2 regions of the Streptomyces sp. S4.7 genome follow, and region 2 is predicted to be linked to the other one. Evidence: predicted binding sites of a transcription regulator. Region 2 holds the regulator's gene; the other holds the start of a gene.
What was found. The regulator HrcA, encoded in region 2, represses chaperone genes, less so after heat shock. The targets are predictions, from matches to a motif close to TTNGCACTCNGNNNNNCNGAGTGCNAA.

Region 1: a site for HrcA is predicted at 11,560-11,586, ahead of groES (co-chaperone GroES). Genes of this name have one in related genera too.

The regions. Positions count from the first base shown of each region.
Region 1 is NZ_CP048397.1:4,632,920-4,647,431, forward strand. Features, by position in the region: gene rimI (ribosomal protein S18-alanine N-acetyltransferase) at 8-490, shown strand; gene tsaD (tRNA (adenosine(37)-N6)-threonylcarbamoyltransferase complex transferase subunit TsaD) at 483-1,586, shown strand; gene SSPS47_RS20865 (hypothetical protein) at 1,583-1,834, shown strand; gene SSPS47_RS20870 (YciI family protein) at 1,970-2,323, shown strand; gene SSPS47_RS20875 (sigma-70 family RNA polymerase sigma factor) at 2,382-3,656, shown strand; gene SSPS47_RS20880 (hypothetical protein) at 3,666-4,331, shown strand; partial or broken gene SSPS47_RS20885 (hypothetical protein) at 4,783-5,139, shown strand; gene SSPS47_RS20890 (hypothetical protein) at 5,356-5,913, opposite strand; gene SSPS47_RS20895 (hypothetical protein) at 5,910-6,623, opposite strand; gene SSPS47_RS20900 (Tox-REase-5 domain-containing protein) at 6,703-8,814, opposite strand; gene SSPS47_RS20905 (class I SAM-dependent methyltransferase) at 9,092-10,354, opposite strand; gene SSPS47_RS20910 (polysaccharide deacetylase family protein) at 10,445-11,500, shown strand; gene groES (co-chaperone GroES) at 11,736-12,044, shown strand; gene groL (chaperonin GroEL) at 12,146-13,771, shown strand; gene SSPS47_RS20925 (hydroxyacid dehydrogenase) at 13,880-14,512, opposite strand, start outside.
Region 2 is NZ_CP048397.1:2,187,377-2,201,888, reverse strand. Features, by position in the region: gene rpsT (30S ribosomal protein S20) at 250-516, opposite strand; gene lepA (translation elongation factor 4) at 718-2,583, shown strand; gene SSPS47_RS09710 (long-chain fatty acid--CoA ligase) at 2,863-4,752, shown strand; gene SSPS47_RS09705 (response regulator) at 4,804-5,475, opposite strand; gene SSPS47_RS09700 (SpoIIE family protein phosphatase) at 5,791-7,878, shown strand; gene hemW (radical SAM family heme chaperone HemW) at 7,919-9,151, shown strand; gene SSPS47_RS09690 (DUF3097 domain-containing protein) at 9,494-10,318, opposite strand; gene SSPS47_RS09685 (MBL fold metallo-hydrolase) at 10,375-11,094, opposite strand; gene hrcA (heat-inducible transcriptional repressor HrcA) at 11,260-12,276, shown strand; gene dnaJ (molecular chaperone DnaJ) at 12,277-13,410, shown strand; gene SSPS47_RS09670 (nitronate monooxygenase) at 13,534-14,512, shown strand, end outside.

The sequences.
Region 1 (14,512 bases), 2.4 Mb from region 2:
GCGCGAGATGCGCTGGTGGGACATCGAGACCGTGCTCGCCCTGGAGTACGACCTGTTCCCCGAGGACGCCTGGTCGCCCGGCATGTTCTGGTCCGAACTGGCCCACGCGCGCGGCCCGGCCGCCACCCGCCGCTACGTCGTCGCCGAGACCCCCGAGGGGCGGATCGTCGGCTACGCCGGACTCGCCGCCGCCGGCGGCCTCGGCGACGTACAGACCATCGCCGCCGCCCGGGACCAGTGGGGCACCGGGCTCGGCTCCCGGCTGCTCACCGATCTGCTCCAGCACGCCACCGCCTTCGAGTGCGAGGAGGTGCTGCTCGAAGTACGGGTGGACAACCCGCGCGCGCAGAAGCTGTACGAGCGCTTCGGCTTCGAGCCCGTCGGCTTCCGCCGGGGCTACTACCAGCCGGGCAACGTCGACGCGCTCGTCATGCGCCTGTCGTTGCTGGACGGCCCCCACGGACAAGGAAGAACTGGGATCCATGGCTGACGAACCCCTCGTCCTCGGTATCGAGACCTCGTGCGACGAGACGGGCGTGGGCATCGTCCGCGGCACGACCCTGCTCGCCGACGCCATCGCCTCCAGCGTCGACGAGCACGCCCGCTTCGGCGGCGTCGTCCCCGAGGTCGCCTCCCGAGCGCACCTGGAGGCGATGGTGCCGACCGTCGAGCGCGCCCTGAAGGAGGCGGGGGTGAGCGCCCGCGACCTCGACGGGATCGCGGTCACGGCCGGCCCCGGACTGGCCGGCGCACTGCTGGTCGGCGTCTCGGCGGCGAAGGCGTACGCGTACGCGCTCGGCAAACCGCTCTACGGCGTGAACCACCTCGCCTCGCACATCTGCGTCGACCAGCTGGAACACGGGCCGCTGCCCGAGCCGACGATGGCGCTGCTCGTCAGTGGCGGGCACTCGTCGCTGCTGCTCGCGCCGGACATCACCGCCGACGTGCGCCCCATGGGCGCGACCATCGACGACGCGGCGGGTGAGGCCTTCGACAAGATCGCCCGCGTGCTCCAGCTCGGTTTCCCCGGCGGCCCGGTGATCGACCGGCTCGCACGTGAGGGCGACCCCGCGTCGATCGCCTTCCCGCGCGGACTGACCGGTCCGCGCGACGCCCCGTACGACTTCTCCTTCTCCGGGCTCAAGACGTCCGTCGCCCGCTGGATCGAGGCGAAGCGCGCGGCGGGCGAGGACGTGCCCGTACGGGACGTGGCCGCGTCCTTCCAGGAGGCGGTGGTGGACGTGCTGACCCGAAAAGCCGTACGCGCCTGCAAGGACGAGGGCGTCGACCACCTGATGATCGGCGGCGGCGTCGCCGCCAACTCCCGGCTGCGCGCGCTGGCCGCCGAGCGCTGCGAGCGGGCGGGCATCCGGCTGCGGGTGCCCCGGCCCGGCCTGTGCACCGACAACGGCGCGATGGTCGCGGCGCTCGGTGCGGAGATGGTGGCGCGGAACCGGCCCGCGTCGCACTGGGACCTGTCGGCGGACTCCTCGCTGCCGGTGACCGAGACGCACGTACCGGGACAGGGGCACGCGCACGGCCACGACCATGTGCACGAGGTCAGCAAGGACAACCTCTACTCATGACCGTCGCGCTGATGTGGGAGGCCAAGGCCGCGCCCGGCCGGGGCGCCGAACTGCTGGAGTGGGCGCGCTCGCGGGCACTCGACCCGTCCCCGGAACGCCGCGAGACGCTCACCGCGCCGGGCGGCCGGGTACTGGTGATGACCTGGTGGGACGCCCCGTACGACGCGCGACTCCCCGAGATCCCGGCCCCGGCCGACGAACTGCTGGCCCGCCCGGTGCACCGCTGGCGGTTCGAGACGGCGCAGTAGCGGCCGGGCCCGTGCGGGGCTCGGGGAAGAAACCTCCACCGGATCTCGCGGCGTGTGTCGATCCCGCCCCCGCCCGTTCGACGCAAGGGTGAGAGGCGGGGAACATCCCGCCCCCACGCACACCGAGGAGCCACCATGCCGCGCTATCTGACCACCATCCACCTGGACGAGAACAACGTTCCCTCCGACGGCCCCAGCCCCGAACTCATGGACCGCATGGGCGCGCTCATCGAAGAGATGAACAAGGCCGGCGTGATGCTGGAGACCGCCGGGCTCACGCCGTCCGCGCAGGGCACCCGTGTCCTGTGGTCCGGCGGGAAGATCTCCGTCACCGACGGGCCCTTCACCGAGGCCAAGGAGGTCATCGGCGGGTACTCGATCCTCCAGGCCAAGAACCAGGCCGAGGCCGTCGAGTGGAGCAAGAGGTTCCTGCAGGTCCACGAGGACACCTGGACGATCTCGGTCCAGGTGCGCGAGATCGGCGAGTAACCGCCGGCCCGCGCGCCGCTCCCGCGTTGGCGTCCGTCCGCCCTCGGTGTTCTGATGGGTGGCCGTGACGGCAGACAGCGGCAGCGCGGGCGCGGTGGAAGCGGTGTTCAGGATCGAGCAGGCGAGGATCATCGCCGCCGTCACGCGCATCGTGCGGGACGTCGGCATCGCCGAGGAACTGGCGCAGGACGCCCTGGTCGCCGCGTTGGAACAGTGGCCGGAGTCGGGCGTCCCGGACAGACCGGGAGCCTGGCTCATGGCCACGGCCAAGCACCGCGCCATCGATCTCGTACGCCGCCGCGAGACGTACAAGCGCAAGCTCGCCGAGGTCGGCCGCACCCTGGAGGAGACGGCGCCGCCGCCCGAACCCGCCGAGCCGGACGACATCGACGACGACCTGCTGCGGCTCGTCTTCGTCTCCTGCCACCCCGTGCTGTCCACCGGGGCGCGCGTCGCCCTCACCCTGCGGCTGCTCGGCGGACTCACCACCGACGAGATCGCCCGCGCCTATCTGGTGCCGGAGCCGACCGTCGCCCAGCGCATCGTGCGCGCCAAACGCAGCCTCGCCAAGGCCGGGGTGCCCTTCGAGGTGCCGTACGGCGCGGAGCGCGACGCGCGCCTCGCGTCCGTGCTGGAGGTCATCTACCTCGTCTTCAACGAGGGTTACTCCGCCACCGCCGGGGACGACCTGCTGCGCCCCGGACTCTGCGAGGACGCGCTGCGCCTCGCGCGCGTACTGAGCGGCCTGATGCCCGACGAGCCCGAGGTGCACGCCCTGGCGGCCCTGCTGGAGCTCCAGGCGTCCCGTACGGCCGCCCGTACCGGCCCCGACGGCGCGCCCGTCCTGCTCGCCGACCAGGACCGCTCGCGCTGGGACCGGCGGCTGATCCGCCGTGGCGTCGAGGCCCTGACCCGGGCGAGCACGCTGGACGGCGCCCCCGGCCCGTACGCCCTCCAGGCCGCGATCGCCGCGTGCCACGCGCGGGCGGCGACGTACGGGGACACGGACTGGGCCGCGATCGCCGCGCTGTACGGGCGTCTCGCCGCGCTCACCCCCTCGCCGGTCGTGGAGCTGAACCGCGCGGTCGCCGTCTCGATGGCCGACGGGCCCGAGGCCGCTCTGGCGCTGGTCGACGCGCTGGCGGCGGAGCCCGCGCTCAAGGGCTACCACCTGCTGCCGAGCGTGCGCGGCGATCTGCTGGCCAGGCTGGGGCGTACGGAGGAGGCGCGGTCGGAGTTCGTACGGGCGGCCTCGCTGACCCGCAACGAGCGGGAACGCGCCCTGCTGGAGGACCGGGCGGCCCGCACCGGGCGGGCGGGGGCCGGGCAATAAGCTCGCCGTATGTCTCGCCGTGCGCCCACGCTGCCGCCGCCTCCACCCCCCGTACACATCCGCACCTGGCCCGACGACCAGGCGCTGCTCGCCGACCGTGCGGGCATCCTCGGCTGGCTCGTGGGCCGCAGCATGGGGTTCGGTCGGCTCGCGCAGTTCCTGCTGCTCGTCGCCGGGGTGCAGTTCGGCTGGCTGCTGGCGGGCCAGGCCGTGCGGGCGCTGGCCGAGGAGGTCGTCGATCCGCTCGGCATGATCATGGGCGGGCTCCTCGCGGCGTTCGGTCTCGGCGTCATGACCGCCTGCGGGATCGTCCTCGCTCTGCTGCTGCGCCGGGACCGCGCGGTGCGCACGCTGACGCGTCAGTGGGCGGCGCTGGCGAGCGACCCGGTGCACGACGCGCGCCTGCGGCTGCCGGGCGTGAGTCTGTGCTGGCTGCTGATCTCGTTCCTGGCCGGGGCGTTCGGTCTGTGGCTGTCCCTGGAGACGCCCGCGTCCGCACGCCAGGGGCGGGACACGTACGCGGAGGTCGTGTACCTGATGGGCGCGGGCACCCTCTTGTGGATCGCCGGGCTGATCGGCGTCACCAAGGCCGTCGGGCACTACCGGTGGGCCGTCCGGCTGGTCACGGCCAGGACCTCGCCGGGTGACCCTGCCGGGGCGGCCCCCGCCGGATAGATCCCGGCCCCGCCCGGCGGTGATCACGCCCGCAGCCTCCCCGGATGCCCGGTCGTACGCCGTTGCCGTCCCTCCGCCGCCCGAGCATCTGCGGGCCTGGCCGTCCCACGGCCGCTGCCGCTCCGGAGGTACGGGCTCGTCGCGGTGCTCGGGTGGGCCGTGGTCGGCCCGGCTCGGCGCTGTCGTGGACCGGAACGCGGACTTACGTCACCGGACCGGCCGAACCGGTGCCGGGCCTGTTGCTTCTGGTGCCCGCCGCGATCGGCGCCCGTGGCGCCCGGCGTGGCCCACCGCTGGAATCGCGAAAATCGTGGTATTCGGCGGACGCGAGTTACGCGTGATGTCCGGATGTGTCCCGAAGTCGCCCCCCGCTCCCTGAGGCCGTTCCTACGCCGCCCGTTCTATCCTGGGTGGAACGCATGCGCCATTTCATGGGGTGAAGGGGCGGCGGATGAACTGGCTGTGGTGGATATTCGTCTTCTTCATGGTCGGTGGCTTCAGCTGGGTCGCCGATACGGGCCGGAGCGCGCTGCGCACCCGGCACGAGCGAAGGGTGGAGCGTCTCAAGCTCGTCGAGGGCGGCCGGCTCGCCCTTGAGGAGTCACACAAGCCGCCGGAGCCCGTCTGCGGGTGTACGCACCATCTCGCCAAGCACGACAAGCAGGGCAAGTGCCACGAGCGGGTCGAAGTGGCGACGGCCTGGGACGAGAACAAGAAACCGAAGCGGTACGAGTCGGCGCAGTGCAACTGCCAGCAGTACATCGGCCCGCAACCGCTCTCGCGGATCTACGCGGACGACATCACCGACCTGGACACGGCGATCCTGGACACCCAGCTCAAGGCCACCGAGCCGAAGAAGCCGACGGAGCTGAGGAAGGCGACGGAGCTGAGGAAGGCGTCCACAGAGCCGACGGAGGCCACGGAGCAGCCGACGGAACCGAAGTCCGGCGGGCCGCGGATGGAGAAGGACGGGGACTGACACCGGACGGCGCCGCAGGGGGGTTCCGCCGGGCCGTCCTCGGCCTCAGTGGGCCCGGCCCGGATCCGGCGCGCCGCTGACCGCCCCGAAGAGCACCACGGGCTCCTCCGCGTCCGGCTGCCCCACCCCCACGGCGACCAGCCGTCCGCCCACCCGCCATGTCTCCAGGTCGCCGAAGTAGCCCAGCTCGCACAGGGACGCGTAGAACGGCGGCACCGGTTCGTCGGCCAGATACCGGTCGGCGTACTCCGTCAGCTCCACGGTCCGGTGCGCGCCCCAGCGGGCGTCGAGGGCGTGGACGACGCCCCACAGTTCGGTCCCGTACTCGTCGAGGACCGCGTCGTGGATCCCGTGGTCCTCGTCCTCGTAGAAATCCGCGCTGACCCGCAGCGCCACGATCGCGAAGTCCGCTCCCGACGCGGACCGGGCCGGGTCCACGCCGTCCGGCCAGGGCGGGGCGTACGGGGCGGTGGCGAGGCGCTCGACGGCGGCGGTCCGCGCGCCGACCGCCGCCTTGAATTCGAGCGCGTCGCGTCCCGATCCCGCCGAAGCTCCCGAAGCGGTCCCAGAAACTCCCGGAGCCCCCGCGGCCCCGGAGGTCACAGCTTCGGCCGGTCGGCCGGGGTGGCCGGCGGGGCCAGCGCCCCCGCGTCGGCCAGCGCCTTATGCGCCGCGAGCACCGCGTCCGTGGTGGCGCCGACATTCAGTACGACTCCGCCCGGTCCGGCCTCCAGGCGTGGCGCCGCGAAGTCCGCGGGCACCCGCGCGGCCCGGTTCGCCGACAGGAAGACGGACCAGCCGGCGCGCGGGTGCGAGGCCCGCAGGCCGTAGGCGGACTTCAGCGCGGCGAACAGCTCGCGGTCGTGGGCGCTGCCCGTGTCGGCGTCCCAGACCCCGGCCACGGCGGCCAGCGCCTGCGGGAGCCGGTCCGCGAGCGGCGCGGCGGCGTCCGGGGAGCCGGGGAAGAGCAGCAGCGTCGCGTTGAACGGGGTGTAGCCGTCCGTACCGCCCGCCCCCACCTTGAGCTGCGCGTACCCGCCGTCCTGCCGCCGGGCCACGACCACGGCCGTGCGGCCGATGATGTCCGCGTCGTCGTGCGGGTTCGCCGCGTCCAGCGCCGCCGCGAAGGCGCCGATGTCCGGTGGCACGGCCTCGCCCGGCGCCGCGCCGTCGGTGTCCCACCGCCAGTGCGCCAGTTCACCGGCCGACAGCTCGGTCAGCCTCCCCAGCAGGTCCAGCCAGCGGCCGGCCAACTCCTCGCAGGACTCGGGCCTGGGGCCCCAGGACGCCTTCACGATGGTTTCGCTCGCCATGCCCGTCACTCACTCCCGAGACTCCGATGGTGCCTGCGTCTGTCGTTTCTCACCGCTTCCGGCCGCCGCGAACACACCGCTACGGCTTCCAGGGCGTGTGTACGACATCCACGTCCACCCCAGCATCGTCGAACGCCTTCTGCGCGGCGTCGGCGGCCTGCTTGTTGGAGAGGTTCCACTCGACCGGCTTGCCGTTCGCCACCCGCACCTGGCGCCGCGCCTGTTCGACCCACTTGGTGGCCTGTGCGGGTTCCAGGGTGCCATCCGGACGGACCTTGCCCCCGTACCCGAACTTCGCCTCCTTGTACTTCTGCCCCGCGGAGTCCCAGCCGTCGAAGTCGACGTCGCGGCCGGTGTCCGGGTCCTTCACCGCGTACTCCTTGCCGCGCTTCACCCCGGAGACCTGCTCCTGGAACCGCATCCAGCGCTCCATCGCGGGGCCGTACGCGACCGACTTCTTCGTCTTCCACTTGCCGTCGCCGAGGTCCTTGGATCCCTTGCGCGGATTCTTCAGATCGCCGTACCAGGACGGCTTCTTCCACTTGGCGACCGCCTTCTGGCCGGCTTCCCGCTTGGCCGCCTGCGCGTCGGCGGCGTCCTTCTTCGCCTGCTCGGCGGCGTCGATCTCCTCCTGGCTCGCGCCGTCGCACTTCTTCTCGAACGGCAGGAGTACGGGTACGCCGCCCGCCCGGTAGACCGCCAGGGTCCGTCCGGCCGCGTTGACGCCGCCGGTGAGCGAGGGCCGCTGGGCGGCCGGGCCGCCGGTGCCGCCCGGTCCGCCCGGGAGCCGGCCGCCGATCGGGCCGGAGCTGATCAGACAGCCCTTCTCCGCCAGCTCCTTCTCGGCGTCGTCGGCGTGCTTCTGCGCCTCCTTCGCCGCGTCGTCGGCGGCCTTGACGTCGCCCTTCTCCGCGGCCTTGCGGGCGCGGTCGGCGGCCTCGCGAGCCTTGTCGGCCGACCTGCCCAGTTTCCCGAGCTTGCCCAGCTTGCCGACCTTCCCGAGCTTCCCGCCGACCTTCGCCGCGTTGTAGCCGGGGATGAAGATCGACCCGACGTTCCACACGACGTCGGTGACCGCCCGGGTCTTCTCGCCGTTGTTCCACCGGTCGCGGACCTCGTCGCCGACGAACATGTCGTCGCCCGCCGTGACGACCGTGTTGACGGACGCGCCGCCCCAGTCGGTCAGGGCGTCGAGGTGGTCGCCCTTCGCCCACTTGTCACCGGCGTCCTTGGAGTCCTCTGACCATTTGTCGCCCAGGCTGCTGCCGTACTCCTTGAGGCCGTCCCAGGTGCCTCCCGGGTCGGTGACGAGGTCCCAGACGCCCGTGACGTCTCCCCAGACGCCGTCCACGAACAGGCCCTTGACGACCTGGCCGCCACGGTCGGCGGCGCAGGAGAAGAAGCCCCAGCCTCCGCAGTCCTCGGCCTTCTCCCCGCCGTCGTCGCCGTTGCCGGCCGCGGCCTCGTCGCCCTCCCAGCCGGGCTCGTCGGCCGCGGCCTCGTTGCGGTCCTCGTCGGTCTCGACGCCGACGGGGACGGTGCCGCCGTTGTCGTTCCGCGAACCGCCGGGGTCCCCGGGATCGCCAGGGTCGGCCGGGCTGCCGTCGGCGCCGTCCCGGCCGTCGCCCGCCTCGACGGAGTCGCCGTCGCCGGCCGGGCACGCCGCGCCGGTGATCGAACAGACCGCGGACCGGAGGCCGTCGGACATCTGCCCGCCGACGCCGCTCGCGGTGAGCCCGACGATGATCGCGGCCACGAGGACGAACAGCCCGAGGTATTCGAGCGCCGTCTGGCCCCCGTCGCTCCGCCACCTGATGAACCGGGCCAACGAGAACGACCGGTGCTCCGCCCGCCGTTCGGGTTCGAGCCGCAGCCACTCCCGGCTTCCGGGGTGCCACAGAAAGACCAGGATCAGCACCGGCAGCACGAGTTGGGTGAAGCCCTGGAAGGAGCCCTCGGTGATGTTGGAGATGCCGCCCAGAACCAGCCACGCCTGTACGGCGATCAGGGCCCGCCACTCCCGCACACCGCCGGTCCACAGCCGCCGGGACAGCAGCCATCCCACGGTGCCGGGCGCCGCCGCCCACACGGTCAGACCGATGAGTTCGGCGTCCACCGCGTCCGCCGCGGCGGCCGAGAGGAGCAGGCCGATTCCGCCCAGCACGGTGAAGCCGAAGAGTGTGTAAACCAACCACCGGGCGACAAGGAGCAGTTGAGGCATCTCACGCCGCCCGGAGGGATCGGGCGGCGTCCATGCGCCGTCGTATGCCGGTGAACCCCCGTAAGAAGCCATCTCTCGCCCCAACCACCCTCGCGACACGCGGCGTTCCGGCGGTACGCGTCAAACCGCCCCGACGGCGGAGCTTATGACGGGAACACGCCAGAAGGCAGGGGTCCAGGACCCAAAATCGTCCCAAATACGCACCGTGGCAGGGTGATTCGCGAGCAATGGCCGGGATCGGGGTGGCTCAGGCCGGACGGCCGAGCAGCATCGTGGGCGCGCCCACGACCCGGGTCAGGAAGACCGTGGCCGATTCCCGCCCCTGGAGCTTCATCCGCCGCCGCAGCTCCTCCGGTTCGACGGGCGAGCCGCGCTTCTTGACCGTGAGGATGCCGACGCCGCGCTCACGGAGCAGGGCCTTGAGCCGCTTGAGGTTGAAGGGCAGCTCGTCGGTGATCTCGTACGCCGTCGCGTACGGCGTCGGACGCCGTCCGTCCGCCGTGATGTACGCGATGGTCTCGTCGATCAGCCCGCCGTCCAGCTCGTCGGCGACCTCGGCGACCAGATGGGCGCGGATGACGGCGCCGTCCGGCTCGTACAGATAGCGGCCGACCTCTCTGACCGGTGGGTCGGGCAGTCCGCGGCCGGTCAGGGTGAGGCCGGCGGGGAGAAGCGTGGCGCGCCGGGCGCCGGGCGTGATCGCACCCGCGCCGGACCCCGGACCCGGTCCGGGACCGGTCGCGTGGTGCCAGAGCACCGCCTCCTTGACATCGCCGCTGTCGGAGATCCACTCGGCCTCGAAGTCGTCGGGGACCAGCTCGTGCGGGATGCCGGGCGCGATCTTGATGCCGCCGGCGCCGACCGTGCGTACTGCCTCGACCGCCCAGGACAGCGGCGGCGAGTACGCCTCCGGATCGAAGATCCGCCCCCGGCCGCCGCGTCTGGCCGGGTCGATGAAGAGGGCGTCGGGGGCCGGCGCGGCGGCCAGGTCGTATGTCGTGACGTCCGCGCGTACGACTGTCGCGGGCGGGGCGTCCGGTGCCAGCGTGCGGACGTTGAGCGCGGCGATCTCGCAGGTCACGGGGTCACGGTCGACCGCTGTCACGGCGAACCCCGCGCGGGCCAGCTCGATGGCGTCGCCGCCGACGCCGCAGCACAGGTCGGTGATCCGCGCCGGGCCGCCGCCCCGGAGGCCGATGTCCCGGAACCGGCCGGCCCGGTGGGCGGCGACCGAGGTGCGGGTGGCCTGCTCGACGCCGTGCGGCGTGAAGTACATGCGGTACGCGTCCCGTTCGCCGAACTTGGCGACCGCCCGCTGTCGCAGCCGGGCCTGCGCGAGGGCCGCGGAGACCAGTTCGGCGGGGTGGTCGCGGCGCAGCCGGGTCGCCAGGGCCAGCTCCTGCGCCGGGTCGTGGTCGCGGAGGGCGGCGAGCAGGGCCTGGCCCTCCTCGGAGAGCAGCGGGGCGGGCGACGGTGCGGGGGAGGGGGTGCGGTCGGTGCGGTCGGTCACCGGGCCATTGTGGGCCAGGCGGGGGACCGTCGGCGCTCACCGGCGGTGTCGGCCGGGCGCGTGGAGCTCGCGCTGACAGGATGCGGCGCCATGCAACTAGTACGACAAAACGAAGAAAAGGTCGCAGAGCGGCGAAAAGGTCACCCCGGCAGACGGGCGCGCCCGGTCGTCGCCGTGCTCCTGATCGCCGCGCTCGGCTCCGCATGCGCGGGAGAGTCCGGTGACCGGGGCGGCGGAGACCGCGGCGGTCGGAGCGGGGACGGCGGTGGCGGAGGCGGCGGACCCGTCGAATCCGCCACCGCGACGCCGGGCCGGGCGGGCCCCGACGCCGCGAAGAAGGCGGACGCCGCGAAGAAGGCGGACGCGAAGAAGGCCGACGCGAAGAAGGCCGACGCCGCGAAGAAGGCCGAGGCCGCCGTCGCCAAGGCCCAGGCGCGCCGTGCCGTGGCCGCCAGGAAGTGGAAACTCGCCAAGACCCCGCTCGCCGCGCCCCCACCGCCCGCGGTGAAGCCGAGGATCACCACGCGCAAGGGCTTCGAGGTCACGGGCGGCGCGACCCTCCCGCCGGTCTTCACCAGCGTCCCGACGAAACAGAAGGTCGTCTTCCTGACGATCGACGACGGCGCGGAGAAGGACCCCGAACTGCTGCGCATGATGACCGAGTTGAAGATCCCGTACAGCGCCTTCCTCAGTGACTACGTCATCAACGACGACTACGCCTACTTCAAGAAGATGCAGGCCCGCGGTGTCTCCCTGCACAACCACACCCTCACCCACCCCTACCTCCCCGGACTCTCCTACGAGAAGCAGAAGCGGGAGATCTGCGGGCAGCAGGAGAAGATCAAGAAGCGGTACGGAAAGCGGCCCGAGCTGTTCCGGCCGCCGTACGGCAACTACAACGCCGGCACCCTCCGCGCCGCCAAGTCCTGCGGCGTCAAGGCGGTGCCGCTGTGGTCGTCCGAGGCGTTCCCCGACCACATGGAGTGGCGCGAACGGGACCGGGACCTGCACCCCGGCGACATCGTTCTCACACATTTCCGCGGCAAGGACGAGTGGAAGGGCTCGATGCCCGACATGATCCGGCACGTCATGAAGACGGTCACGGACAAGGGTTACGCGGTCGCGAAGCTGGAGGACTACGTCTAGAAACGGTCACCCGATCGCGTAGGAAGCGGCCACCCGATCGCGCCGCCGCCGGGCCTCGACTGGCACTCAGCTTGACCGAGTGCTAATCGCGGCCATAGTGTCATGTCTGGCACTCCCCACTGGAGAGTGCCAAGTGCGTGACAGGACAGGTCCGGCACCCGCGACGACGGATCGAGCCCGGTCACGCGACCCAGACAGTTAACCCCGTGAGATCTCCGAAGGGGGAGGTCGGATCGTGACGACCGCCAGCACCAAGGTTGCCATCAAGCCGCTCGAGGACCGCATTGTGGTCCAGCCGCTCGACGCAGAGCAGACCACGGCCTCTGGCCTGGTTATTCCGGACACTGCCAAGGAGAAGCCCCAGGAGGGCGTCGTCCTGGCCGTCGGTCCGGGTCGCTTCGAGAACGGCGAGCGGCTTCCGCTCGACGTTTCCGTCGGCGACGTCGTTCTGTACAGCAAGTACGGCGGCACTGAGGTGAAGTACAGCGGCGAGGAGTACCTCGTCCTCTCGGCTCGCGACGTGCTCGCGATCATCGAGAAGTAATCCTCACAGTCCCGCTGTGAAACTGCGCCCCTGGCCCCCGCATCGCCGGGCGGTCCGGGGCGTAGTTCGTTGTTCGTTCGAGAGGACAAGAGAAAGCTCCCATGGCGAAGATCCTGAAGTTCGACGAGGACGCCCGTCGCGCCCTTGAGCGCGGCGTCAACAAGCTTGCCGACACGGTGAAGGTGACGATCGGCCCCAAGGGCCGCAACGTCGTCATCGACAAGAAGTTCGGCGCCCCCACCATCACCAACGACGGCGTCACGATCGCCCGCGAGGTCGAGCTCGACGACCCGTACGAGAACCTCGGCGCCCAGCTCGTGAAGGAGGTGGCGACCAAGACCAACGACATCGCGGGTGACGGCACCACCACCGCCACCGTGCTGGCCCAGGCGCTGGTCCGCGAGGGCCTGCGCAACGTCGCCGCCGGCGCCTCCCCGGCCGCCCTGAAGAAGGGCATCGACGCAGCCGTCGCCGCCGTCTCCAAGGAGCTCCTGGACACGGCCCGCCCGATCGACGACAAGTCCGACATCGCCGCCGTCGCCGGGCTCTCCGCCCAGGACTCGCAGGTCGGCGAGCTCATCGCCGAGGCGATGGACAAGGTCGGCAAGGACGGTGTCATCACCGTCGAGGAGTCCAACACCTTCGGCCTGGAGCTGGAGTTCACCGAGGGCATGGCCTTCGACAAGGGCTACCTCTCGCCGTACATGGTGACCGACCAGGAGCGTATGGAGGCCGTCCTCGACGACCCGTACATCCTGATCAACCAGGGCAAGATCGGCTCCATCCAGGACCTGCTCCCGCTGCTGGAGAAGGTCATCCAGGCGGGCGGCTCCCGGCCGCTGCTGATCATCGCCGAGGACGTCGAGGGCGAGGCGCTCTCCACGCTCGTCGTCAACAAGATCCGCGGCACGTTCAACGCCGTCGCCGTGAAGGCCCCCGGCTTCGGTGACCGCCGCAAGGCCATGCTCGGCGACATCGCCACCCTCACGGGCGCGACCGTCATCGCCGAGGAGGTCGGCCTCAAGCTCGACCAGGCCGGTCTCGACGTACTGGGCTCCGCCCGCCGCGTCACCGTCTCCAAGGACGACACGACCATCGTCGACGGCGGTGGCGACAGCACCGAGGTCACGGGCCGTGTCAACCAGATCAAGGCCGAGATCGAGTCCACGGACTCCGACTGGGACCGCGAGAAGCTCCAGGAGCGCCTCGCGAAGCTGGCCGGCGGCGTGTGCGTGATCAAGGTCGGCGCCGCCACCGAGGTGGAGCTCAAGGAGAAGAAGCACCGTCTGGAGGACGCCATCTCCGCGACCCGCGCCGCGGTCGAGGAGGGCATCGTCTCCGGTGGTGGCTCCGCCCTGGTGCACGCCGCCAAGGTGCTGGAGGACGGCCTGGGCAAGTCGGGCGACGAGGCCACCGGTGTCGCGGTCGTCCGCCGCGCCGTGGTCGAGCCGCTGCGCTGGATCGCCGAGAACGCCGGCCTCGAGGGCTACGTCATCACCGCGAAGGTCGCCGAACTCGACAAGGGTCACGGCTTCAACGCCTCGACCGGCGAGTACGTCGACCTGGTGAAGGCCGGCGTCATCGACCCGGTCAAGGTCACCCGCTCCGCGCTGGAGAACGCCGCTTCCATCGCCGCGCTGCTCCTCACGACCGAGACCCTGGTCGTCGAGAAGCCGGCCGAGGAAGAGGCCGACGCCGGTCACGGCGGCCACGGCCACAGCCACTGACCTTCACCGGTCACCGGCAGGGCACGCACGCGGTACGCGACCGAGGCCCGGCGCCCCTTCGGGGGAGCCGGGCCTCGGCGCGTTCCGCCCCGGGAGGCCGCCTTCCCGCTACGCCGAGTGCGGCAGCGACGACGGGTGTACGGGATCCTCGAACGGCAGCCCCTTCACGTACCGCTCCACCTCGTCCAGCGCCTGATCCGTCATCCGGTGGATCTCACCGCCCAGCGAGCCCGCGACGTGCGGTGTCAGCAGCACGTTCGGCAGGTCGTACAACGGCGAGGCGGGCGGCGGCAGTTCGGGGTCCGTCACATCCAGCACCGCGTTCAGCCGGCCGGAGACCAGATGCGGCAGCAGCGCGTCCTCGTCGATCAGCGAGCCGCGCGCGGTGTTGATGAGCGTCGCCCCGTCCGGCATCGCCGCGAGCTGCGCGGCGCCGATCATATGGCGGGTGGCCGGGACCTGCGGCGCGTGGACGGACACCACGTGGGCCCGTGCGCACAGCTCAATCAGCGGCACCGGTTCGACGCCGAGCGCCGCCGCCCCGTCGGCGGACACGTACGGGTCGTACAGCAGCACGTCGAGGTCGAACGGCCGCAGCAGTTCGATCACCCGGCGCCCGATCCGGGACGCGCCGACGATGCCGACCGTACGGCGGTAGTTGCCCGCCCCGCCCAGCTCCCGGTGCCAGTCGTGCGCCCCGCGCAGTTCCCGGTAGCGGTGCGCCGAGCCGAGGACTCCCTT
Region 2 (14,512 bases):
AACATGACCAAGCACTACTAGGTCCTGTCCGGCGGATCTTCGGCCGGGCACGGCGGCCGCGGGGGACCGACCCGCATGCCGAAGGCCCCGGTACGCCGTACCGGGGCCTTCGTCGTCAAACCTGGCTGGATCCGTACCCGCGTGGCGAACGCAGTCGTGTGCGGATCCGAAAGACACCGGTCAGGAGCGGTAGAGAGGGCCCGCTGAGTCCGTTCCGGCGGTTGGAATCAAGAGTGAGCAGACAGTCGCTCAGCCCTGCAGGGTGGCAACCTTGGACGCCAGCGCCGACTTCTTGTTGGCGGCGGCGTTCTTGTGGATGACACCCTTCGAGGCAGCCTTGTCGAGCTTGCGCGACGCCTCGCGGACGGCCACGTTGGCCGCCTCGACGTCACCGGCGACGACGGCCTCGCGGGCCTTGCGGATCGCGGTCTTGAGCGACGACTTGACGGCCTTGTTGCGCAGGCGCGCCTTCTCGTTGGTCTTGTTCCGCTTGATCTGGGACTTGATGTTCGCCACGAAATGCCTTTTCAGGTTCGATGATCTTTGAATGAGCGCCCGTGCCGAGACAGCAGCAGACACAGCCGCCCACGCTACCAGTCACCGTCCGACCGGCCCAAACCGGGCGCAGCCCCGTACCCGTGGGACGATGGAGCCTACGTATCGATCCGATGTCGACCCGAGACGAGACGCCGCGCGTCTCAAGAATCAGGACCCTGCGTGCCCGCGACCCCTACCAACGTGCCCGAGCCGAGCCGTACGGACCCGGCGCTGCTCCGTAATTTCTGCATCATCGCGCACATCGACCACGGCAAGTCGACGCTCGCCGACCGGATGCTCCAGCTGACCGGAGTGGTCGACCAGCGGCAGATGCGTGCTCAGTATCTCGACCGGATGGACATCGAGCGCGAGCGCGGCATCACGATCAAGTCCCAGGCGGTCCGGCTGCCGTGGGCTCCCAACGAGGGTCCGGACCAGGGAACGACCCATGTCCTGAACATGATCGACACTCCGGGCCACGTGGACTTCACCTACGAGGTCTCCCGCTCGCTCGCCGCCTGTGAGGGCACGATCCTGCTGGTGGACGCCGCCCAGGGCATCGAGGCGCAGACCCTCGCCAACCTCTATCTGGCGATGGAGAACGACCTCACCATCGTCCCGGTGCTCAACAAGATCGACCTGCCGGCCGCGCAGCCCGAGAAGTTCTCCGAGGAGCTGGCGAACCTGATCGGCTGCCAGCCCGAGGACGTCCTGAAGGTCTCCGCGAAGACCGGTGTCGGCGTGGACGTGCTGCTCGACCGGGTCGTCAAGGACGTGCCCCCGCCGGTCGGAGTCGCGGACGCCCCGGCGCGCGCGATGATCTTCGACTCGGTGTACGACTCCTACCGGGGCGTCGTCACGTACGTCCGTGTCATCGACGGCCAGCTCAACAGGCGCGAGCGCATCCGGATGATGTCGACCGGCGCCACCCACGAACTGCTGGAGATCGGCGTCTCCTCGCCCGAGATGACCCCGGCGGACGGGCTCGGCGTCGGCGAGGTCGGCTACCTCATCACCGGGGTGAAGGACGTCCGGCAGTCCAAGGTCGGTGACACGATCACCTCGTTCAGCAAGGGCGCGACCGAGCCGCTGGGCGGCTACAAGGACCCCAAGCCGATGGTGTTCTCCGGTCTCTATCCGCTGGACGGCTCGGACTACCCCGAGCTGCGCGACGCCCTCGACAAGCTCCAGCTCAACGACGCGGCGCTGGTCTACGAGCCGGAGACCTCCGCGGCCCTCGGCTTCGGCTTCCGCGTCGGCTTCCTCGGGCTGCTGCACCTCGACGTGATCCGGGAGCGGCTGGAGCGTGAGTTCAACCTCGACCTGATCGCGACCGCGCCGAACGTGGTCTACCGGGTGGAGATGGAGGACGGCAAGGAGCACATCGTCACCAACCCGAGCGAGTTCCCCGAGGGGAAGATCGACTCGGTGCACGAGCCCGTCGTGCGGGCCACGATCCTGGCGCCCAGCGAGTTCATCGGCTCGATCATGGAGCTGTGCCAGACCCGCCGCGGCACGCTCCTCGGCATGGACTACCTCTCCGCCGACCGGGTCGAGATCCGCTACACGCTGCCGCTCGCCGAGATCGTCTTCGACTTCTTCGACCAGCTGAAGTCCAAGACCCGCGGTTACGCGTCGCTGGACTACGAGCCCACCGGCGAGCAGAGCGCCCAGCTCGTCAAGGTCGACATCCTGCTGCACGGCGACAAGGTCGACGCGTTCTCCGCCATCACGCACCGGGACCAGGCGTACGCGTACGGCGTACGGCTCGTCGCCAAGCTCCGGGAGCTCATCCCGCGCCAGGCCTTCGAGGTGCCCATCCAGGCGGCCATCGGCTCCCGGGTCATCGCCCGCGAGACGATCCGCGCCATCCGTAAGGACGTCCTCGCCAAGTGCTACGGCGGTGACATCTCCCGGAAGCGCAAGCTGCTGGAGAAGCAGAAGGAGGGCAAGAAGCGGATGAAGATGGTCGGCAGCGTGGAGGTCCCGCAGGAGGCGTTCATCGCGGTGCTCTCCAGCGACGAGTCGTCGAGCAAGAAGAAGTGACCGAAGGACCGAAGGCGTGACCCGTCAGCGGTGACACGGTGACACTCGGCGGTGACCGGTAAGCGGTGACCGAGAAGCGACTCGCGAGTAGGCCGGTCGGGCCCGTGCGCTCAGGCGCCGGGCCCGACCGGCATCCAAGGGTCCGGTTCGTTATGAAGCGGCTGCACGCGTCCTCTTACGCACCGGGCGGGTGCACTCTAGTCTGATCACTGCTCGATGGTTACTCACCAGTTAAACAACAAACCAGTCGCGCAAGCTTTGCGGGGCCCGGAGGACGTCGTGAGCGACACAAAGACCTTGATCGAGAACCGGCCGCCGTCGGTGGCGGCCCTCTTCATTGAGCGCGTGGCGGCGACGCCGGACGCCGAGGCCTACCGCTACCCCGTTCCTCCCGCCTCGGGCGAGGGCCCCGACGACTGGGAGTCCCTGAGCTGGGGCCAGGCCGCGGTGCGCGTGTACGCGATGGCGGCCGGTCTGATCGCGCTCGGCGTGCGGGCCGAGGAGCGCGTCGCACTCGCCGCCGCCACCCGCGTCGAGTGGATCCTCGCCGACCTCGGCGTGATGTGCGCGGGCGCCGCGACCACGACGGTCTACCCCTCGACGAACGCCGAGGAGTGCGCGTACATCCTCGCCGACTCCGGGAGCCGCGTCCTCATCGCCGAGGACGCCGCCCAGCTCGCCAAGGCGCGTGAGCGGCGGGCCGAGCTCCCCGAGCTCGCGCACGTCGTGGTGATCGAGACGGCCGACGCGAAGCCCGCCGAGGGCGACCCGGACGGCTGGGTGCTCTCGCTCGCCGAGCTGGAGGAGCGCGGGACGAAGTATCTGGAGGAGCACCCCGGGGTCGTCAAGGAGCGGGTCGGCGCGATCACGGCGGAACAGCTCGCCACCCTCATCTACACCTCCGGCACCACGGGCTGTCCCAAGGGTGTGCGGCTGCCGCACGACAACTGGTCGTACATGGCGAAAGCGATCGCGGCCACCGGGCTCATCACCAAGGACGACGTGCAGTACCTCTGGCTGCCGCTCGCGCACGTCTTCGGCAAGGTGCTCACCTCCGGCCAGATCGAGGTCGGCCATGTCACCGCCGTCGACGGGCGTGTCGACAAGATCATCGAGAATCTGCCGGTGGTGCGGCCCAGCTACATGGCGGCGGTGCCCCGCATCTTCGAGAAGGTCTACAACGGCGTCGCGGCCAAGGCGCGTGCGGGCGGCGCCGCGAAGTACAAGATCTTCCAGTGGGCCGCCGGTGTCTCGCGCGAGTACGCCAAGGTCAGCCAGGACAACTTCCGCCACACCGGCACCGCTTCGGTGCCCTTCGCGCTCGGCGCCAAGCACACCGTCGCCGACAAGCTCGTCTTCGCCAAGCTCCGCGAGGCGTTCGGCGGACAGCTGCGCGCCGCGATCTCCGGATCCGCCGCGCTCGCGCCCGACATCGGCTTCTTCTTCGCCGGCGCCGGGATCCACATCCTGGAGGGCTACGGCCTGACGGAGTCGAGCGCGGCGAGCTTCGTCAACCCGGGCGAGGCGTACCGCACCGGCACCGTCGGCAAGCCGCTGCCCGGCACCGAGGTCCGCATCGCCGACGACGGCGAGATCATGCTGCGCGGCCCCGGCATCATGGACGGCTACCACGGGCTGCCCGAGAAGACCGCCGAAGTCCTCGAATCCGACGGCTGGTTCCACACCGGCGACATCGGCGAGCTGTCGGTCGACGGCTATCTGCGGATCACCGACCGCAAGAAGGACCTGATCAAGACCTCCGGCGGCAAGTACATCGCGCCGGCCGAGGTCGAGGGCCAGTTCAAGGCGGTGTGTCCGTACGTCTCGAACATCCTGGTGCACGGCGCCGACCGCAACTTCTGCACCGCGCTCATCTCGCTGGACGAAGCCGCCCTGCTCGGCTGGGCGGCCGAGAACGGTATGGAGGGCGCGTCGTACGCCGACGTCGTCGCCTCACCGCGGACCCAGGAGCTCGTCGACGGCTATGTGACGCAGCTCAACGAGGGGCTCCAGCGCTGGCAGACGATCAGGAAGTTCCGGCTGCTGCCGCGCGACCTGGACATCGAGCACGGCGAGCTGACGCCGAGCCTGAAGCTCAAGCGGCCCGTCGTGGAGCGCGAGTACAAGTACCTGCTGGACGAGATGTACGCCGGAGCGCGGGAGGCGTAGAGGCGTCTACGCGTCGTACATGAGTACGCGGGCGGGGTTGGCGGCCGGGGACTACGGCTGAGGGCTCCGTCCGCGTCGTAATTCCCGCAGTATGTTGTCCAGTCCCGCCACATGACCGCGCAGCGCCGCCAACTCGCCGGGCCCGCGCAGGGTGTTCGCGTCACCACCGTCGCCGTCACCGTCCGCAGCGATGTCGCCGCCGGGTTCACCGAGCAGGGACCCGATCGCGGAGAGCCGGTGGGCCATCTCCGCGAGCTGTACGTGATCGCGCGCGAGCAGGGCCTCCAACTGGCGGTTCTTGCGGTGCAGTTCGAGGAAGACGGTCGCCTTGGCGCGCAGCACCCAGGGATCGAACGGCTTCGGGATGAAGTCGGCGGCCCCCCTCGCGTAGCCGCGGAACGTGAAGCCGCTGTCGAGGTCGCTCCCGGTCAGGAAGATGATCGGGACGTCCTTGGCCTGATCGAGGCGCTTGATGCCGGCGGCGGTGTCGAAGCCGTCCATGCCCGGCATCCGAACGTCCAGCAGGACCAGGGCGAACCGCTCGCGGCGCAGGGCCCGTATCGCCTCCTCGCCCGAACGGGCCCGTACCAGCGGCACGTTGAGCGATGCCAGCACCGCTTCCAGGGCGAGGAGGTTCTCCTCCATGTCGTCGACGAGGAGGATGCCCGCGCGGTCGGTGACCGGTGTGTCGGCGGGCGGTCCGGTGGGTATCGGGTTGCTCATCGTGGGTGGCGTCCGAGTGCGTGATGGCCGGGTGCGGGGAATCCGGGTGGGTGTGAGCTGGGGGTGCGGCGGCCGGGAAGTGCGTCCGGGCTCCGTTCTTCGTTCACTTCTTCGCCCGTTTTCGATGACTCGACGCTTATGGGCACGCTCAGTCTGTCACTCTGTCCGGGTGGTAAGCGGCGCAATGCAAGAAACGACCAGGAGCCGCACGTGGGGCCTATAGGGGACTGTTGGAACGCGGACGATCCGGAAGCATCGAATCCGGCTCGGAACCGGGCGTTCCGGAACGACGAGCGACGCACGGCACGCACCAGCCTGCCGGGGAACCCGCTCGCCCCGTCCGCCGCGCGCCGTTTCGTGCGCGCGGCGCTCGCCGAGTGGACCAGCCTCGGGCTGCTCGCCACCTGCGCCCTGTGCCAGGGCGACGAGGCGTGCCCGCCGGGCGGGCACAGCACCGACGGGCTGGCCGACGACGCGGTGCTGATCGTCGACGAACTGGTCACCAACGCGGTCGTGCACGCGGGCACCAACGTGGAACTGCTCTGCCGCCTCGAAGCACCGCGGGAGCTGTACGACGAGAGACCCGAGGACGCGTCCGGGCCGGGCGCCGGGTCCGGCGAGGAGAGTACGGCCGAGCGGGAGCCCGCCGCGCTCGTCATCGAGGTGTCCGACCACCACCCCGCCCGCTCGGTGCGCAGCGACGCGCACGGCCCGGCGGGCGGCGGCTCCCCCGACTACGGCCGGGGCCTCCAGCTCATCGCCGCCCTCACGGAGCGCTGGGGCATCACCTACCGCACCGGCCTCAAGACCGTCTGGGCCCGCCTCCCGCTCGACGGGCCGACCGCCGAGGAACCGGCGGGCAGTGGCGCCGACGGAGCCGCGGGAGTCAACGGAGCCGTCGGCGAACCCGCCCTCCGGCGCGGTCTGCGCGCCGCCGAGATCCTCGCCCCCGCACCCCGCGGAACGGCGCGCGAGGACCCGGACTGGATCAGCCGGGGCGCCCTCTCCTTCCTCGCCGAGGCCTCCGACCTGCTGGCCGGACAGCTCGACGAGGACCTGGTCGCAGCCCTCGCCGGTCAGCTGCTGGTGCCCCGCCTCGCCGACTGGTGCGCGATCTGGCTCGACGGCGAGGGCGAGGGCCACGGCAGGGCGGGCGCAGCACCGCGACTGGCCCGCGTCTGGCACGCCGACGAGTCCCGCATCGAGATACTGCGCGCCCTCCTGGAGAAGGAGCCGCCCCGGCTGCTCGACACCCAGGACACGACGGGCTCGGGCCCTGGGCGGAACGTTCCTGTACCCGTCCCCTGGCCCGGCTCGGGCCAGACCGGCGCGCACGACGGCGCCGCGGTCTCCTGCCGGCTCGTCGCGGGCGACCGCCACCTCGGCACCCTGGTCCTCGGACGGCGGCGGCTCGCCCGGATGCCCGACGAAGTGATCGCGCTCATCGAGGACTTCGCCCGCCGGGTCGGCCTCGCGATCGGCGCCGCCCGCCGCTACACCCGGCAGGCCACCATCAGCCGGATCCTGCAGCGCGGTCTGCTGCCCAGCCAGGTCGCCCGGATCCCGGGCGTCGAGAGCCACCTCGTGTACGAGCCCGCCGACGACGGAGTGGTCGGCGGCGACTTCTACGACGTCTTCCCCGCGCCGCCCGGCGGTCGCTGGTGCTTCATGCTCGGCGACGTCCAGGGCAGCGGCCCGGAGGCCGCCGTCGTCACCGGACTGGCCCGACCCTGGCTGCGGCTCCTCGCCCGCGAGGGGTACGGCGTCGGCGAAGTCCTCGACCGGCTCAACCGGCTCCTGCTGGACGACGCGATGGAGGCCGCCGAGGCCGCCGCGCTGATGGTCGCCGTCGCCGGCGGCCAGGACCTCTCCGGCGGCGAGAGCGGTCTCCCCGGCCTCAGCGACCTGGGCCCGCTCGGTGACATCCGCGACATCAAGAGCCTCGACGACGGCCGGGGCGGCGGGCTCGCCGACGGCGGCCAGTCCCGCTTCCTCTCCCTGCTCTACGGCCAGCTGGAGCCGCTCCCCGGCACCGGCGGCGGCGCCCGCTGCACACTCGCGAGCGCCGGCCACCCGCTGCCGCTGCTGCTGCGCCCCGACGGGACGGTACGGGTCGCCGCCGAGCCGCAACTGCTCCTCGGGGTCGACGAGCACGTCGCCTACGAGAGCCTCAGCTTCGACCTGGCGTCGGGGGACACGCTCCTGTGCGTCACCGACGGCGTCACCGAGCGCCGCTCCGGGCGGCTGCTCCTGGACGACGACGACGGCCTCGCCGCGATCCTGGCGGGCTGCGCGGGACTGAGCGCGCAGGGTGTCGCCGAGCGGATCAGACGCGCCGTGCACGACTTCGACCCGAGCCCGCCCTCGGACGACCTGGCGATGCTGGTGCTGCGCGCGGTGTAGGGCGCGCCGGCGCACCCGCGAGGTGCGGGACACTGGGGGCATGCCTTCCGCCCTGCCCGACGGTGACCCCATGCCCGATTCCGGCGCGCTGCCCCCGCACGCCCTTCAGGGCGCGGCCGACCGGCCGCTCGGGTTCTATCTCCACGTGCCGTACTGCGCCACCCGCTGCGGCTACTGCGACTTCAACACCTACACGGCGACCGAGCTGCGCGGCTCGGGCGGCGTGCTGGCCTCGCGCGACAACTACGCCGACACCCTGACCGACGAGGTCCGGCTCGCCCGGAAGGTCCTCGGCGACGACCCCAGGCCCGTCCGTACGGTCTTCGTCGGCGGCGGTACGCCCACGCTGCTGGCCGCGTCCGACCTCGTGCGGATGCTGGGCGCCGTACGCGAGGAGTTCGGGCTCGCCGACGACGCCGAGGTCACCACCGAGGCGAACCCGGAGTCCGTCGACCCGGCGTACCTCGCGGAGCTGCGCGAAGGCGGCTTCAACCGCGTCTCCTTCGGCATGCAGAGCGCCCGGCAGCACGTCCTGAAGGTGCTCGACCGCACGCACACCCCCGGGCGGCCCGAGGCGTGCGTGGCGGAGGCCCGCGCGGCCGGGTTCGACCATGTGAACCTCGACCTGATCTACGGCACACCCGGCGAGAGCGACGACGACTGGCGCGCCTCGCTCGCGGCGGCGGTGGGCGCCGGGCCCGACCACATCTCGGCGTACGCGCTGATCGTCGAGGAGGGCACGGGGCTGGCCCGGCGCATCCGGCGCGGCGAGGTTCCCATGACCGACGACGACGAGCACGCCGACCGCTATCTGATCGCGGACGAGACACTGGGGGCCGCCGGGTTCTCCTGGTACGAGGTGTCCAACTGGGCCACCACCGACGCCGGGCGCTGTCTGCACAACGAGCTGTACTGGCGCGGCGCGGACTGGTGGGGCGCGGGACCGGGCGCCCACAGCCACGTCGGCGGGGTCCGGTGGTGGAACGTGAAGCACCCCGGCGCGTACGCGGCGGCGCTGGCGGAGGGGCGGTCTCCGGGGGCGGGCCGGGAGGTCCTCACGGCGGAGGACCGGCGCGTCGAGCGGATCCTGCTGGAACTGCGGCTGTCGGACGGCGTGGAGCTGTCACTGCTGCGGCCGGCCGGTCTGGCGGCGGCGGGGCGGGCACGGTCCGAGGGTCTGCTGGAGGCGGGCCCGTACGGGGAGGGGCGGGCGGTGCTGACGCTGCGGGGGCGGTTGCTGGCGGATGCGGTGGTGCGGGGGCTGGTGGACTGAGGTTGCCCCTGCGGGCCGGGTTCGTCCTCAGTCGCCGGCCGGGCTTGATGGTTGCGGTTGTCGGTGGCGGTCGGGGGGCGGGGCCCTTCCGGGGCGCGGTGTCCGGGGTCTTGGTTGCGGTTGTCGGTCCCGGTCGGGGGGCGGGGTCTCCGGAGGGGTATGTCCGGACGGCGTGATTTACGGCGCGTGAGAATGCCGGTTCCCCTGAGACCAACGAGCCTTGCGCGCGCCGTAAATCACGCCGTCCGGGCATGACCCCGGAGCGGCACCCGGCCACCGGCCCGCACCAACCGAGCCCGGCCGGCGATTGAGGCCAGAACGGCCCGCACCGCGCGGACCCGGTCAGCCCACACCCGGCTCCGTGACGAAGTCGATCAGTTCCTCCACCCGCCCCAGCAACGCCGGCTCCAGGTCCCTGTACGACCGCACCGAGGCCAGGATCCGCTGCCACGCCGCACCGGTGTTTTCCGGCCAGCCCAGCTCGCGGCACACCCCCGTCTTCCAGTCCTGGCCCCGAGGGATCGTCGGCCACGCCGGGATGCCGACCGACGACGGCTTCACCGCCTGCCAGACGTCGATGTACGGGTGGCCCACGATCAGGACGTCGTCCCCCGTGACCTGCTCCGCGAGGCGGGACTCCTTCGAGCCGGGCACCAGGTGGTCGACCAGCACACCGAGGCGCGCGTCCGCCGCCGGGCCGAACTCCGCGACGATCGCCGGGAGATCGTCGATGCCCTCCAGGTACTCCACCACCACGCCCTCGATCCGCAGGTCGTCGCCCCAGACCCGCTCGACCAGCTCCGCGTCGTGCCGCCCCTCGACGTAGATGCGTCCCGCACGGGCCACCCGGGCGCGCGCCCCCGGGACGGCGACCGAGCCGGAGGCCGTGCGGGTGGGGCGGGCGGGGCCGCCGGCGGTGGGGCGGACCAGCGTGACGACCCGGCCTTCGAGCATGAATCCGCGCTCCACCAGCGGGAACACCCGGTGTTTGCCGAAGCGGTCCTCCAGGGTGACCGTCGGCCCCTCGGCGGTCTTCTCGCAGCGGATCACCGCGCCGCAGAAGCCCGTCGACACCTCCTCGACCACCAGATCCGGTTCGGCGGGCACCTCGGGCACCGGATTCGAACGCTTCCAGGGCGGGGTCAGATCGGGGCTGTAACTGCGCATCCGCCGACGATATCGGGGCCCCGCGCCACCCCGTGCGGGAACTCGCGGCCGACCGGTCACGCCGTGCCGAAACGCGCCGCCAGTTCGTCGCGCTGCGCCCGCACGAACGCCGCGTCGACGGCGGCACCGTGGCCGGGAACGTACAGCGCGTCGTCGCCGCCCAGCGCCAGCAGCCGGTCCAGCGCGGCCGGCCAGCGTGCCGGGACCGCGTCGTCGCCGGCCTGTGGTTCGCCCGACTCCTCGACCAGGTCACCGCAGAAGACGACCTCGCGTTCGCCGGGGACGAGCAGCGCGAGATCGTGGCCGGAGTGCCCCGGTCCGATATTGGCGAGAAGTACCTGCCGCCCGCCGAGATCGAGCGTCGACTCGCCGGACACCGCGTGCTGCGGCGCGACCAGTACGTCCACGGCCTCCGCGGCGTCGGCGACGTCCACCCCGTGCCGTACGGCGGAGGCGCGCAGGCTCTCGCGGTCGCGCGGGAGCAGCTCCGCCAGGCCGACCGCGCCGTACACCCGCGCACCGGAGAAGGCCGCGGTCCCCAGGACATGGTCGAAGTGGGGATGGCTGAGCGCGATGTGCGTCACGCGCCGACCGCACAGCGCCTGCGCCTGGGCGCGGATCTCGGCGCCCTCACGGAGCGTCGAGCCCGTGTCGTACAGGAGTACGGCGTCCTCACCCACGACCAGCCCGACCGTCGCATCCCAGCCAGGGAGCCTGCGTCTGCCGACTCCCGGTGCGATGCCTTCCCAGCCGTGCTCTTCCCAACGGACGTTCATACGACGACGCTATCGGTGGGGACGGCGGTGCCGCGCGCGGTAGCGTGACCGGTCGGCCTTGCTAGGGGCGTACCTCACGGCCGTACACTGGCCCGGGGAATGCTGGCACTCCAACGCACCGAGTGCCAAGCCGGATCCGAGGAACCAGAGCTGGAGGTGTGCGCGATGCTGAGCGAACGCAGGCTTGAGGTGCTGCGCGCCATCGTCCAGGACTATGTCGGCACTGAGGAGCCCGTCGGCTCCAAGGCGCTGACCGAGCGGCACAAGCTCGGTGTCTCCCCGGCCACTGTCCGTAACGACATGGCCGTCCTGGAGGACGAGGGCTTCATCGCCCAGCCCCACACGAGTGCGGGGCGTATTCCGACGGACAAGGGCTACCGGCTCTTCGTCGACCGGCTGGCGGGCGTCAAGCCCCTGTCGGCGCCGGAGCGCAGGGCCATCCAGAACTTTCTCGACAGCGCCGTCGATCTGGACGACGTGGTGGGCCGTACGGTGCGGCTGCTCGCGCAGCTGACCCGGCAGGTCGCGGTCGTGCAGTACCCCTCGCTGACGCGCTCGACGGTGCGGCACGTGGAGCTGCTCTCGCTGGCCCCCGCGCGGCTGATGCTGGTCCTGATCACCGACACCGGCCGGGTCGAGCAGCGCATGATCGACTGCCCGGTGCCGTTCGGGGACACGTCGCTGGCGGACCTGCGGGCCAGGCTCAACGCCCGGGTCGTCGGCCGCCGGTTCTCGGACGTGCCGCTGCTGGTGCAGGAGCTGCCCGAGTCCTTCGACCTGGAGGACCGGGGCACGGTGACCACGGTCCTGGCGACGCTGCTGGAGACGCTGGTCGAGGAGACCGAGGAGCGGCTGATGATCGGCGGCACCGCCAATCTGACGCGCTTCGGGCACGACTTCCCCCTGACGATCCGGCCGGTGCTGGAGGCACTTGAGGAGCAGGTCGTGCTCCTCAGGCTGCTCGGCGAGGCCGAGGACTCGGGCATGACCGTACGAATCGGGCACGAGAACGCCCACGAGGGCCTCAACTCCACGTCCGTCGTCGCGGTCGGCTACGGTTCGGGCGACGAGGCAGTCGCCAAACTCGGCGTGGTCGGACCGACCCGCATGGACTACCCCGGAACGATGGGAGCGGTACGCGCAGTGGCACGTTACGTCGGACAGATCCTGGCGGAGTCGTAAGTGGCCACGGACTACTACGCCGTACTCGGCGTACGCCGCGACGCGTCCCAGGACGAGATCAAGAAGGCATTCCGCAGGCTCGCCCGCGAGCTGCACCCGGATGTCAATCCCGATCCCAAGACGCAGGAGCGCTTCAAGGAGATCAACGCCGCCTACGAGGTGTTGTCGGACCCGCAGAAGAAGCAGGTCTACGACCTCGGCGGCGACCCGCTCTCGCAGGCGGGCGGCGGCGCGGGCGGATTCGGGGCCGGTGGCTTCGGCAACTTCTCCGACATCATGGACGCGTTCTTCGGGACGTCGCAGCAGCGTGGCCCGAGGTCGCGGACGCGGCGCGGCCAGGACGCGATGATCCGGCTGGAGATCGACCTCAACGAGGCGGCCTTCGGCACCACCAAGGACATCCAGGTCGACACGGCGGTCGTCTGTACGACCTGCTCGGGCGAGGGCGCCGCACCCGGCACCTCCGCGCAGACCTGCGACATGTGCCGCGGTCGCGGCGAGGTCTCGCAGGTCACGCGGTCCTTCCTGGGCCAGGTCATGACATCGCGGCCGTGTCCGCAGTGCCAGGGCTTCGGTACGGTCGTGCCGACCCCCTGCCCCGAGTGCGCCGGCGACGGCCGCATCCGCTCGCGCCGCACGCTCACGGTCAAGATCCCGGCGGGTGTCGACAACGGCACCCGCATCCAGCTCTCCGGTGAGGGCGAGGTCGGCCCCGGCGGCGGGCCGGCGGGCGATCTGTACGTCGAGATCCACGAATCGCCGCACGCGGTGTTCCAGCGTCGCGGCGACGATCTGCACTGCACGGTGACCATCCCGATGACGGCGGCGGCGCTGGGCACCCAGTGTCCGCTGGAGACACTGGACGGCGTCGAGGACATCGACGTCCGGCCGGGCACCCAGTCGGGCCAGTCGATCCCGCTCCACGGCCGCGGCATCACGCATCTGCGCGGGGGCGGCCGGGGCGACCTGATCGTCCATGTCGAGGTCATGACCCCGTCGAAACTCGACCCGGAGCAGGAGCGGTTGCTGCGCGAGCTGGCGAAGCTCAGGGGCGAGGAACGGCCCACCGGCCAGTTTCAACCGGGTCAACAGGGGCTTTTCTCAAGGCTGAAGGACGCGTTCAACGGCCGTTAGGGCCCGGTCCGGCCGAATCGGCGGGCGTTGCGCCCCCGATCGCCGGACGGACCGCGCATGCGGTCCGTCCGGCGATCGCGGTCCGCATTCGGCACCCCACCGGCGGCATGGCACGATGCGTGCATGTCCTCCGTGTTGACCGACATCTGCCGGTATCCGATCGTGCAGGCCCCCATGGCCGGCGGCGCGTCCTGCCCGCGGTTGGTCGCGGCCGTCGGTGACGCCGGAGGGCTCGGATTCCTCGCCGCCGGGTACAAGACCGCCGACGGTATGTACCAGGAGGTCAAACAGCTCCGGGGACTCAGCGGCAGCGCCTTCGGGATCAATCTGTTCATGCCGCAGCCGCACCACGACGACCACGCCGCCGTGGAGGTCTACCGCGATCAGCTCGCCGGTGAGGCGACCTGGTACGAGACGCCCCTCGGCGACCCCGAGGCGGGCCGTGACGACGGGTACGAGGCCAAGCTCGCGATACTCCTCGACGACCCCGTCCCTGTGGTGTCGTTCACCTTCGGCTGCCCCACGCCCACCACGCTCGACGCCTTCACCCGCGTCGGCACCCTCACCGTCGTCACGGTGACCACGCCCGAGGAGGCCCAGACCGCCGAGTGGTCCGGCGCCGACGTCGTCTGCGTCCAGGGCATCGAGGCAGGCGGCCACCAGGGCACGCACCGCGACGACCCCGCGACCGACGGCGCGGGCCTCGGGCTGCTGTCGCTCGTCACACAGGTACGCGACTCCGTGACGCTGCCGGTCATCGCGGCCGGCGGGCTCATGCGCGGCGGCCAGATCGCCGCCGTACTCGCCGCGGGCGCCGACGCCGCCCAGTTCGGCACCGCCTTCCTCGTCTGCCCGGAGTCCGGTGCCCACGCCCTCCACAAGCGCGCCATGACCGATCCGCTGTTCACCCGGACCGAGCTCACCCGCGCCTTCTCCGGCCGGCCCGCGCGGGGTCTCGTCAACCGCTTCATGCGCGAACACGGCCCCTACGCCCCGCCCGCGTACCCCGCGGTGCACCACCTCACCGCCGGGCTGCGCAAGGCCGCCGCCAAGGTCGGCGACCCCCAGGGCATGGCCCTGTGGGCCGGCCAGGGCCACCGGA